One region of the Bacillus yunxiaonensis genome, then DNA from elsewhere that is predicted to be linked to it. Evidence: riboswitches for the same ligand, from Rfam matches in the RefSeq annotation. Region 1 holds a riboswitch; each other region holds the start of a gene.
The links. A riboswitch is a leader RNA that binds a small molecule or an ion and turns the genes downstream of it on or off. The one in region 1 is predicted to bind S-adenosylmethionine.
Positions count from the first base shown of each region.

Region 2: it holds a riboswitch for S-adenosylmethionine, as region 1 does, so the genes downstream of both, WAX78_RS20720 (methionine ABC transporter ATP-binding protein) here and mmuP (S-methylmethionine permease) in region 1, are expected to answer to the same signal.
Region 3: it holds a riboswitch for S-adenosylmethionine, as region 1 does, so the genes downstream of both, WAX78_RS03720 (hypothetical protein) here and mmuP (S-methylmethionine permease) in region 1, are expected to answer to the same signal.
Region 4: it holds a riboswitch for S-adenosylmethionine, as region 1 does, so the genes downstream of both, WAX78_RS07425 (methionine biosynthesis PLP-dependent protein) here and mmuP (S-methylmethionine permease) in region 1, are expected to answer to the same signal.

Region 1 covers NZ_JBAWSV010000007.1:172,135-175,292, forward strand. Annotated here, with positions in the region: gene mmuM (homocysteine S-methyltransferase) at 1-77, opposite strand, end outside; gene mmuP (S-methylmethionine permease) at 52-1,461, opposite strand; SAM riboswitch class I at 1,543-1,647, opposite strand; gene gntR (gluconate operon transcriptional repressor GntR) at 2,069-2,800, shown strand; gene gntK (gluconokinase) at 2,793-3,158, shown strand, end outside.
Region 2 covers NZ_JBAWSV010000008.1:193,698-196,855, reverse strand. Annotated here, with positions in the region: gene pruA (L-glutamate gamma-semialdehyde dehydrogenase) at 1-215, shown strand, start outside; gene WAX78_RS20730 (PH domain-containing protein) at 261-677, opposite strand; gene WAX78_RS20725 (cysteine hydrolase family protein) at 1,073-1,636, opposite strand; SAM riboswitch class I at 1,832-1,938, shown strand; gene WAX78_RS20720 (methionine ABC transporter ATP-binding protein) at 2,057-3,076, shown strand; gene WAX78_RS20715 (methionine ABC transporter permease) at 3,066-3,158, shown strand, end outside.
Region 3 covers NZ_JBAWSV010000001.1:744,560-747,717, forward strand. Annotated here, with positions in the region: gene WAX78_RS03710 (hypothetical protein) at 1-65, opposite strand, end outside; gene WAX78_RS03715 (NAD(P)H-dependent oxidoreductase) at 62-637, opposite strand; partial or broken gene WAX78_RS03720 (hypothetical protein) at 929-1,227, opposite strand; SAM riboswitch class I at 1,296-1,394, opposite strand; gene WAX78_RS03725 (hypothetical protein) at 1,541-1,732, shown strand; gene WAX78_RS03730 (VOC family protein) at 1,817-2,281, opposite strand; gene WAX78_RS03735 (ECF transporter S component) at 2,766-3,158, opposite strand, start outside.
Region 4 covers NZ_JBAWSV010000002.1:256,470-259,627, forward strand. Annotated here, with positions in the region: gene WAX78_RS07420 (bifunctional homocysteine S-methyltransferase/methylenetetrahydrofolate reductase) at 1-1,392, opposite strand, end outside; SAM riboswitch class I at 1,466-1,576, opposite strand; SAM riboswitch class I at 1,777-1,896, shown strand; gene WAX78_RS07425 (methionine biosynthesis PLP-dependent protein) at 1,970-3,082, shown strand; gene metC (cystathionine beta-lyase) at 3,079-3,158, shown strand, end outside.

The sequences.
Region 1 (3,158 bases):
GTAGCCAGCGCTCCGTCAAGCAGCATAATTGAATGTTGAGATAAAATAGCATCAATTGGATTGATTTTGTTGGACATAATCTATACCCCTTTTCTTTAAATTTTGTGTTAGATAATAACTTCCGTAGCAAAACAATATAAATGGAACACCACAATATAAAGCAATTCGTTGTGTAGGATCAAACGCAATCCCGATACATGACGCAAAACAAATGATAAAAGAAGCGATTGGTACCAGCGGATAGAATGGTGTACGATAGACCAAGTCATCTACAGAATTTCCTTCTTTTACATATTGTCTGCGAAATAGGAACTGCGAAGTACTAATACTCATCCAAACTACAACCACTGCTAAACCTGAAATAGAAACTAGCACAATATACACAGTATCCGGTGCCACGATACTTGAGAACAGAGCCAAAGCTCCTCCCAACATGCTGAAAATGACCGCATTAATTGGAACACCCTGTTTTGTCATTTTTGCAAAAATAGGAGATATTGTGTTCTTATTGGCAAGCGACCACAGCATTCTAGAAGAGGCATAAAGACCTGAGTTTGCAGCAGATAGAATAGCCGTTAGTATAACGAAATTCATAATATCTGCCGAATATGGCACTCCAACTCGTTCAAGAACGGCAACAAAGGGACTCTCTAATACTCCTGCATCGGAACTAGGTAATAATGCAGATAAAACAATGATCGTTCCTACAAAAAAGATAATCAATCTCCACAAAGTAATACGAATGGCCTTGGGTATCGCTGTTTCTGGATTCACTGTTTCACCTGCTGCAATTCCTATTAATTCCGTTCCTGAAAAAGCAAAATTAACGGCAAGCATCGTCATTATAATGGCAAAAGCACCATGAGGAAATAGACCTGTACTTGTAAAGTTAGAAAAGAATGGCGCTGACTTTGAATGAGCCATCGGAACAAAACCTACTATTGCCGCTGCTCCTAAAACAATAAATATTACAATAGCTATTACCTTTATAGAGGCAAATAAAAATTCAGATTCAGCAAAAAATTTAACTGTCAGTACATTTAATCCAAAGATTAAAATGGCAAAAAGGGCACTCCATATCCAGACATTGATGGATGGAAACCATCTCTGCATAAGCAACCCTGCAGCAGTAAATTCAGAGCCTAAAGCAACAGTCCAAGTTAACCAGTACAACCAAGCTACGGTATACCCTGTCCCTGGTCCAATGTATTTAGATGCATAACTATGAAATGCACCCGTTTCAGGCATATGTACGGAAAGCTCACCTAAACACAGCATAACTAGATAAACCACTAGTGCACCAATCAGGTAGGAAAGAATTGTACCAAATGGACCAGCTTGTTGAATCGTGTAACCTGAACTTAGAAATAATCCAGTTCCAATCACTCCACCAAGTGATAACATAACTAAATGACGTGCTTGCATTTTCCTTTGAAATTCTTTCCTATTTTTGTTCTCCATTCTTACTCTCCTTCCTACTATCCAGAGAAAACAAAAACGCACTCTATAAAAGAGTGCGTGGCTGACAAATAAAAACGTACCCTCCTATCTATCAGGTTCATCACCCGCTGGAATTAGCACAGTATCTTAAGCAGACCTGTTGCTGAGGTTTCGTAGGGCCAGTCCCTCCACCTCTCTGGATAAGAATATTTTTTTATAACCTTATCAATCTATTTAAAAATTGTCAACGTGTTTCTGTACTTATAAATACCGCCTAATTTATTTACTCGTTTATCCTGCTATTCGCTGGCAGTAAAACCCCTTATTCAAAAAGGAATAAAGAAGATAGGTAGAGGATAACCGCTGGCATGTGCCCAATCAGTTCAACTAACCATTAGTAGGAGATGCCCCCACTGATGAAAGATTCACTTAATAAAAAGTATTTATTTTCCGTATATAAATTGGAAAATAGAGTTTGTTTATCATTCCTTATTATTTTAAACTCTCATCAAACTTGAACAAGTATTGAAGGGCATCTAGACGAAACAACATAAAAGCGCTTGCATAATTAAAAATCTAAGTTATAATACTTGTATACAAGTATACTTGATTAACATGAGGTGGAATTATGACGGAATCAAGGGAATTTCTTTATCCTGAAAAGTGGCTTTCAAAAGCTTCTACTGGTGATCGTGTTGCGAGCGAACTGAGAATGCGTATTATTGCAGGTAAAATTGAAAGCGGTACCATTCTATCTGAAAATAAATTAGCTGCCGATTTTTCTGTAAGTCGGTCACCCGTTCGTGAAGCATTAAAAGTACTAGCATCTGAAAATATCATTCGCTTAGAAAGAATGGGCGCAGTTGTCATTGGTTTAACCGAAAAAGAAATCGAAGAAATATATGATGTTCGTTTACTTATAGAAACGTTTATCTTTGAGCGACTTGTAAAGATGGACACAAATGAGTTAGTAAGAGAACTAAATAAAATTATGGAAATGATGAAAATCGCCATCAAATATCATGATGCTGATGAATTTTCTTATCAAGATCTCTTATTCCATGAAACGATTATTCGCACCATTGAGCATTCCCATATCCTCATGATTTGGAATAATTTAAAGCCTGTTATGGAAAGCTTAATCCTTTTATCAATGCGTACCCGTTTCAAGGAAAAGTACGAAGACTTTGAACGGATTATTAAAAATCATGAGCTTTATATAAAAGCAATCGAATCAAAGGATCGAGCCCTCATGATTAAAGCCTTACATCAAAACTTTGATGATGTGCAAGGGAAAGTTGAAGACCTCTGGATGTCACAACAAATGTTATCTAAAGGAGTAGAGCAAGAACATGAGTAGCTATATGTTAGGTATAGATATCGGTACTACAAGTACCAAAGCAGTATTATTTACTGAAAAAGGCGAAGTCATTCAAACAGAGAATATTGGTTACCCACTTCGCACACCGGATATTTCCACAGCGGAACAAGATCCAGAAGAGATTTTTCAGGCCGTTTTGCAGGCGATTTCAAATATAACAAAACATCATTCAGATAAACAACCATCGTTTATTTCATTTAGCAGCGCCATGCATAGTGTCATTGCCATGGATGAAAATGACGAGCCGCTGACACCTTGTATCACTTGGGCAGATAATCGCAGTGAGACATGGGCACATAAGATCAAAGATGAACTGAATGGCCATGAAGTTTATAGA
Region 2 (3,158 bases), on a different contig from region 1:
CAGGAGCTGTTGTTTCTAATAACCGTGAACATATTGAAAAAGCACGTGAAGACTTCCACGTTGGTAACTTATACTTCAACCGTGGATGTACTGGTGCAATCGTAGGTTACCAACCATTCGGTGGCTTTAACATGTCTGGTACAGATTCTAAAGCTGGTGGACCTGACTATATAGCATTACACATGCAAGGAAAAACTACTTCTGAAACTCTATAAGAAGTATAAGAAAGGCCTTCTCAACCGAGAAGGCCTTTTTGTGTATTAAATAGAATGATCTTGAAGAAGTGGACATTTTTCTTGTACTTTTTCTATAAATAAATCGGGGTCTTTTGGTAATGATATGAGCGCTATATCATAATTGCTATAAGTAATTTCTAATCGCTTAAACGTCCAGGCGGGAGCAGAAAGTAAGTTGTATGTATATCTGATGTTAGTTATTTCGTGAAGTGGAATCATAATTTTGACAAAGCCAAATACAGCAACGAGACGTGTATTCGTAATCTCGTGATAAGAATGAAATAATGCCCATAGAAGCATAAGTATAATAGGTAAAATGATAATACCTATTATAATAGAGCCTACATCAGCCTTTTCATTAAAAAAGAGAATAAAAGGTATTGGGCATAATGCAATAATGAGTAAGGCAAGTAGTGGATTTCGTTGAATTGGAAATCTCATTCGTTGCACCTCCTTCTTTATCATTTTACCTTATTTTGGTTTTTTTGATTAATTTAAATAAAAAACACACAAAATGACAAGAAAATTTGACCCATTCGTCATATTTCCTTGTATAAATTTTATAAATTTCCTGTATAATACAATTTGAAGGAAAATCTATGATTAGACAAGAAGACACCGCTTTCAGTTTGCTCGCTGAAGGCGGTGTTTCTTTTTTTATACCTTAATAAGAATATAGAATTATAGGAAATGAAAATGTACTAGAATACAAATTTGTCCCGCTATTCGCGGGCCCCCCGCCTTCGCTTTTCTACAGAAGCTAGGTGGGGGATAAAGAAAACCCCCACTGATGGAAGAGTAAGAGAAGTGAAACGATACAAAGAAAATCCCTTTGGTTAAGACCAAAGGGATTTTTCATGTTGTAAAAACTCTTCTGTGCTAATTACCTTAGCATACACTTCATTTAAAGAAGCTAGAATTGTATTGTGAATGTATACAGCTGGAATAGAAACATTTTTAAAGATTAAGTCTTTCGTTGCACATGCATCATGTATCACTGTACATGTAAAGCCAAAATCAAAGGCAGCTCGTACTGTAGCATCAATGCACATATGAGTCATCATGCCGCATATAACAACTTGTTCGATCTGTAAATCTTGTAATTCTTGGAATAGAGAAGTTTCTCGAAAACTATTTGGATAATGTTTCAATATGACTGTTTCTTGCAGCAAAGGACGAACATTCTCATGAATGTGTATACCTTCTGTATTTGGAAGAAAAAATGTTGCATTTTCGCGAGTGGAAACATGCTGGATATGAAAAATAGGCTGATTTGTTTCACGGAAATGTTGAAGTATGCGTTTTGCATATTCACTTGCTTCGCTAGCATTTCGCAGTTCCATCTTTCCGTTTGGAAAATAATCGTTTTGGATATCAACGAGTAAAAGAGCAGTTTTCATTTCAGTTACAGCCTCCAGTTTTGATTTTGTATTCGTTTAATTATTCCATTATTTTAGAGAGTTTTCCTTTTAGAAAAATGTGAGATAAAGAAATTTACATTAAATTAAAACTGAAAAGTTTAATTTTTTAGTTGACTCTTACTTTTCAGAGTTTTATAATGAAAATTAATTAAATGACAACTAAATCGATATGAATTCTTATCCAGAGAGGTGGAGGGACTGGCCCTATGATACCTCAGCAACGGATTCTTTTGAATACCGTGCTAATTCCAGCAAGCTCTTTGGAGCTTGGAAGATAAGAAGATGTGAGCGTAGCATATTCAAGTGCCCTTCTTCTTATGAAATTGGATAAGAAGAAGGGCATTTTTTATTTGCCTCAAGAATGACTTGGAGTTGTTACAGCAAATAGGAGGGAATAGGATGATTTCATTCGACAGAGTGAGTAAAGTTTATGAGTCGAGCGGTCAATCTGTACATGCGGTGGAAGATGTATCCTTAACGATTGAGCAAGGGGAAATTTTCGGTATTATCGGTTTTAGTGGTGCCGGGAAAAGTACACTTTTACGTTTAGTCAATATGTTAGAGCGTCCAACATCAGGTATTGTGTCTATTGATGGGAAAGATATTACATCGTTATCGACAAAAGAGTTACGACGGTTGCGTCAAAGGATTGGGATGATCTTTCAAAGCTTTAATTTGTTCCATTCACGAACAGTATATGGAAATATTGCTTATCCACTCAAATTAGCGAAGTTACCAAAGAATGAAATTAAAAGGCGAGTAACAGAATTATTACAATTTGTCGGATTAGAAGATAAGGCGAATTATTATCCAGAGCAATTATCTGGAGGGCAGAAACAGCGCGTTGGCATCGCAAGAGCACTTGCTACATACCCAGATGTACTAATTTGTGATGAAGCTACATCGGCATTGGACCCAGAAACAACGTCAGAAATTTTAAATCTATTAAAAAAGGTAAATAAAGAATATAAGGTTACAATTCTTCTTATTACGCATGAGATGCATGTTGTAAAAGAAATTTGTCACCGGGTTGCTGTTATGGAAAAGGGAAAGGTGATTGAAGAAGGCACGATTTTTGATGTATTTACAAGACCGAAAACAAAAACGACACAAAACTTCGTAAGGTCTGTTATTAATGATCACTTACCAGAGAGTGTAATCGCTAAAATTCAAAATGGAGGACTCATTTACCGTATAACATTTACAGGTGAAGCAACAGGACAGCCGTTATTGTCCTATATTGCTAAGCATTATCACGTGGATGTAAATGTACTCTATGGAAATATTATTGAATTACAAGGTATTTTATTTGGGAATCTTCTTGTTGAACTACAAGGAGAGGCAAAAGAAATTCAAAAGGCAATTCAGCATCTACGCTTGCAAGTTCAATTGAAGGAGGTCGAAAGTCGTGCAAGTTGATTGGAGTACATTTTGGCCGCGGATTGTAGATGCGACTGGGGATACGGTATTAATGGTTATTGCTACCCTTATATTCGCTACA
Region 3 (3,158 bases), on a different contig from region 1:
TAAAACAAGTCATCTTCTCTTTCACATACACTCATAATTTTATAAATCTGTTCCTTATTTTTCATAATTTTGCCGCCTTCTCATATATCTTTTGCAGCCATTTTTCTCTTTTTTCTTGTTTACTACTTTTCACAGATTGAAATACAGAACGCTTTATGTTATGTATCCTACAAAAGGACAATATTCCTTTCTTCATCACAATCCATTCAGCTGATCGGTACAAAAGAGCAGCGTACCATAAAGGAGAATCTAATGTATGAATCACCCATGCTTGTTTTCCTGTAAGTAATCCTTTAGGCATTCTCTCTTCATATTTGTAAGCAAAACCTGAAACAAATACTCGGTCAATAAACCCCTTTAATATCGCAGGCATACTCCACCACCAAACTGGATAAATAAAAATGAAGTAATCTGCCTCTGCAACTAATTCCCTATATTTTCTTGTTTCTTCCTCATGCACTAAATCTCTTCTCTTTTTTGTCTCGTTAAAGGTTAGAACCGGATTAAATTGTTCCTTATACAAATCAAGAACGGTTACAGAGTGACTTGTTTTTTGTAATCCTTGTTCTACATGTTTCAAAATAGCAGCATTGAAGCTTGATGGGTTTGGATGCGTGTATACAATCAATATATTCATTGTAAATAACACCTTTCCTTTAATTCCCTTTTGACTTTTCGTGGGCCCACATGCTATTCTAATACATGTCAAAGGGCAAGCCCCTTCGACAAAAGCAACGACACCTATTCGGCGATGGTGTCTTTTTTATTTGTTAGCCGAGAACGCCCATCTTTCGGGGCACATTTAATTTTTGAACACTACACACTCAGCACCATTTCCTTGTAAAAAGACTGCATAGTACAGTCTTTTTATCTACATACCTCGAAAATAAGTGAATTTTCAAATAAATTATAACATAAAAAAGAGAGATCAACTCCCTCTTTTCTCTTTTGCTATGTAGCAAATCCCCTTATCATTATATATTTGTGCGGCCCTGCTAAAGTAATTTTTCCATCCAGTTTTAGTTCATCGAGTAACCGCAATAAATAAAATTGTTGAAGCATCTTTTTTGCAAATTTCCCTTTATGTTCAGAAGCAATATACTCTTGAATATCCAATAACGTAATCGGCTCTTCTTGTTCTTCCATATATTCGTAAATTGCACTGCGCAACGTAATATATTTCTCAAGTGTCACAGTTATGTCCACTCCTTTCTTCTCGTTGTCCATCTTTCATTATCGGTTTTTTTGCAATAAAAAAACCTCTTCGATAAGAAGAAGCGGAACATGTCTCTTCCTTCTTATCTTCCAGAACAAAACTGTTCTGCTGGAATTAGCACCTGCATTGCGGTTGCTGGGTTTCATCGGGCCAGTCCCTCCACCTCTCTGGATAAGAAAATATTCACTTTATCTCTTACTATAATGCATATAACCAAAAAAGTCAATTCCTATAAGAATAATCAGGATTTATTTTTTAGAAAACTATTATATTTTGTTTCGTTTTGCTCATACTACAAATGTATAGACCAAAGGAGGTGCAATCATGCAAAAAAATGCACGTGGTCATGTTCAAGATTCTTGCCAGGCTTTACATGAAGCAAAAAACTGTTTACAAAACGCCTTGCAAACAGTCGAGAAATCAGATAATCGTCAACGCATTGAACAATCTTTACAAGCTGTCCAACATGCGTTGCAACAGTGTGATAGTACGGCAGATATTTTATCTCAAGAATGAAAAATTCCCAAAAATAAAAAGTAAGCACGTATGAATCGTGCTTACTTTTTATTTATTAACTTAATATCAACTCTTATTTTGTTTTTAAACGTTTCTATTAGGAACTTCTTTTTCCCATTCACTTAAAAATGGTACATATCCAAGTTCATTGGGTTCATCAGATAATAAAGAAATAAACTCCAGCTTATTTCCATCATAATCGAGAAAGTAAACACTCGCTGCCGGCATCCAGCTTTGGACAATGGGTTCTTGATTCCCTTTTCCTTGGCTTCCAATCACTTCTATCCCTCTCTCTTCCAGCCATATTTTGGACTGTTTTAAGAAATTCAATTCTACCTCGAAAGCGAAATGATTGAGCTGAATATAAGCATCTGTTGGCACTTCCCATAATCCCAGCATTTGTCGTCTATCTTCTCCTATCCAAAAAAAGGCTACTTTCCTTTCAGGTGATTTTCTCGCTAGCTTTAATCCAAGTTTATTTTGGTAAAAATCAATTGCTCTCTCTAAATCCCTTACATGTAAATGTGTTTCGTATATACTCTTTATCATGTTTTACATCCCTTCTTCGTACTAATGCAATAAATTTCAACTACTGGCAATGGGCGTGTTCCCCATACATTAATTAGTTACAGCGATTATGCCAGGCCAACAGTTATCACTCATCTCTCCCCTTGTTTTCACTCAATTTTACGATAGGGAATTTATATACAAAAGGGGGAAATCTGAAATATCACTCTCTTTATCACTACCAGTATATAGATATATCATTATTACAACATCCATCTGTTGTATCATCTTTCTATTTATGAGTGCAGTACCATAGTATGAGAAACAAAGTATGAATTGGATTCTAATTCCTAAATAGTTAATTAAAAATGCACTTACTTATACATAAAAAAGACACCCCTTACATCATGTAAGAAGTGTCTCAAAAAGCGAACGAATATGTAAGTCGCGATCCTACTGTATATATTTATGTCTTATAAGAAAAACTTATTCCCTATTTACTTGGGAAAACGTGCGTTGCATTTCCTCATTCTAATATACCGTACTTCTTCTTAAAACGTGCCAATATTTTAATCCAAGATGTGCTAAACACCCAAAGAAAAAATACATTGGAAAGTGCATGTGCAAGATCAAAATAAAAACTTGTAATATACGCCTTTATAAAAGTATCCCATGTTAGTTCTTTCAAAAAACCAATAAGAAACCATAAATTCATAACCCAGTTAAAAGCAAATCCTGCAATAAATCCAAAGAGAACTCTTCCCCATAATGTTTTCATCATCCACGTATGACGCAGCAGTCCTGCTGAAAAACCCATCATACCCCAGCAAAACATTTGCCACGGAGTCCAAGGCCCTTGCCCTAGGAATATATTAGAAACTAACGCAGCTGTTGCACCGATAAGAAAACCCGTCTCACT
Region 4 (3,158 bases), on a different contig from region 1:
CCCGCCCACTGAAAAATGGGTAGCTTCTCCAATTGTTTTCCCTAAAATAGAACGCCCATTATTCATTTCTTTAATCATTTTAATGAGCTCTACAGAAGAAAGATCATATACAGATGTTGCACCAGGAAAATCACCAACGCGGGCTGGATCCCCTGTTAATGCTAATACTTCCTCCATACCGAGCGCTGCTAATCCAAGTAAATGAGACTGAAGCCCGATCACATTATGATCACGGCACGTTAAATGAGTTAATACAGGAATATCGTTCTTTGTTAATAACGCACCCATCGCCATGTTTGATACACGAGGTGATGCTAAGGAATTATCTGCTAACGTAATAGCATCTGCTCCCGCACGCTTCAACGCTTTTGCTCCTTCAAAAAACCTTTGTGTGTCCAAAGTTTTTGGCGGATCAAGCTCAACAATCACTGTCGTTTCTTTCTTCGCTTTTTCTGCTAACGTAATTCGATCCACTGTATGTACACGCTTCGTTGTTATTACTTCTGTACGCTTTACAACTTCTTTTGCTGTTACAGGACGCTCATTTTCAAGCGCTCGTTTCATCGCTTCGATATGAGTAGGGGTTGTACCGCAACACCCCCCCAGTAACCTAACTCCTTGCTTAATAAATTCTGGCGCCATCTCTTCAAAATAAGCAGGGCTTCCTTCATATACATAACGACCTTCTACATACTTAGGAAGACCGGCATTTGGATATGCAGATAAATAACCATATTCAGGAATTGCTATCGTTTTAAAAGATTCAATCATATGAAGCGGCCCTAATTGACAATTTAATCCGACCACATTTGCACCATACTCTATAAGCCGCTTCAATACATCATCTACACTATTTCCATTTTGAGTTGTACCAGCCGCGTGAAGAGCAAGCTGTGCAATAAGAGGGACATTTGTTTGCTTTCGTAATACTTTCACTGCATGAAGCAATTCAAATTCATCATAAAAGGTTTCCAATAATAGACCATCAACATTTTCTTCTAGCAAGGCATTTGCTTGCTCTAAGAGCATAAATTCTCGTTCCATATCAGTCGTTGTAACTGCTCCAATGTGTTTCATACCACCGATTGTTCCAACAATTGCATTCTTTTCTGTCACTGCTTCTTTTGCATGTCTTACAGCAGCACGGTTAATCTTTCTTACGCGATCCTCAAGCCCATACATGCGCAGTTTCCCTTCATTTGCTCCGTATGTATTTGTTTGAATGACATCTGCCCCGGCTGCAACATATTGTTTATGAATCGAAATAATCCGCTCCGGTTCAGATAAATTCAATTCTTCAAAGCAGCTTTGTAAACCATGAGAGTGCAACAAAGTTCCCATCGCCCCATCCCCAATAACAATTCCTCTTTCCAATAAATCTAGTAATTTCACATATCTCCCTCTCTTCTTTCCAATATAAAAAACCCCCTCTTCTCAATGAAGAGGGGGACAGCATTTCATCCTCCTCTCATCATTCAGAACAATTTGTTCTGCAGGTCTTAGCACCGTTTCAAACACATTGTTTGAAGGTTGCTGGGTTTCACAGGGCCTTTCCCTCCACCACTCTTGATAAGAGTTCATTCTATTGTGAATGCCAAAAGTAAACATTATCCGTTCACTCATTAACAATCTTTGTTAATTTTTTCATTAATTTAGCATGTCAAAGTGAGAAAGTCAAATAAATTTAAGAAAAATAAAATTATTCAAAATATAGTTGCGCTTTTTTCCCGATTTGTTGTAAAGTAAAAAACATAATAAAAAACTTCATATTCCGAATTCTTATCGAGAGAGGTCGAGGGACTGGCCCATTGACGCCTCAGCAACCATTAACAAGCTTTTTATTTGTTAATAAGGTGCTAATTCCAGCAAATTTAGAAATGATTTGACAGATAAGAAGAAGACTATATTTGTCATATATAAGCCTTCTTCTTAGAAGGCTTTTTTATTTTGTATAAGGAGGAATTCTATTATGTCTACAATTGAAACGAAGCTTGCCCAAATTGGAAACCGCAGTGAAACAACAACAGGAACAGTCAACCCACCTGTTTACTTCTCCACTGCGTATCGCCACGAAGGAATTGGAAAGTCAACAGGGTTTGATTATTCACGAACTGGAAACCCAACACGTCTTCTATTAGAACGAGCAATCGCTGACTTAGAGCAAGGCGAGCAAGGCTATGCCTGTAGCTCAGGAATGGCTGCTGTTCTTCTTGTCCTTTCATTATTCCGTTCTGGTGACGAACTTATTGTATCTGAAGACTTATACGGCGGAACATATCGTTTATTTACAGAGCACGAACAAAAATGGGATGTTCGATGTAAATACGTAGATACACAGCATATACAAGAAATTGAAAAGGCCATTTCACCAAAGACAAAAGCAATTTTCATAGAAACACCAACAAATCCACTTATGCAAGTAACGGACATCGCAGCAGTTGCTACCGTTGCAAAACGTCACAAATTGCTTCTTATTGTGGATAACACATTCTACACACCGTATTTACAACAACCCTTAACAACAGGTGCTGACATTGTCCTGCATAGTGCTACAAAATATTTAGGCGGTCATAACGATGTATTGAGCGGACTTGTCGTTGCTAAGGGTGCAAAGTTATGCGAAGAACTTGCTCACTACCACAATGCATCCGGAGCTGTATTAAGCCCATTTGATTCTTGGCTTTTAATACGTGGCATGAAAACATTGGCACTGCGTATGAAGCAGCATGAAGAAAACGCAAAAGCAATTGTTGCCTATTTACAAGGAGAAGAATCTATAACTGATGTGTTTTATCCGGGAAAAGGCGGTATGATCTCTTTTAAACTAAAAAAAGAAGCATGGATTGATCCATTCTTACAATCTCTTTCTCTTATTACGTTTGCAGAAAGTCTTGGCGGCGTAGAAAGCTTCATTACATACCCTGCAACACAAACCCACGCAGATATACCAGAAGATATTCGCACAGCCCGCGGTGTTTGTAATCGTCTGCTCCGCTTCTCTGTAGGAATTGAGAATCAAGATGATTTAATTCAAGACTTACAGCAAGCACTAAAACAAGTAAAAGAAGGAGTGAGAATATGAGTTATTCACTAGATACGCTTTTACTTCATAATCGTTTTAAGCATGACAAACAAACAGGGGCTGTCAATGTCCCTGT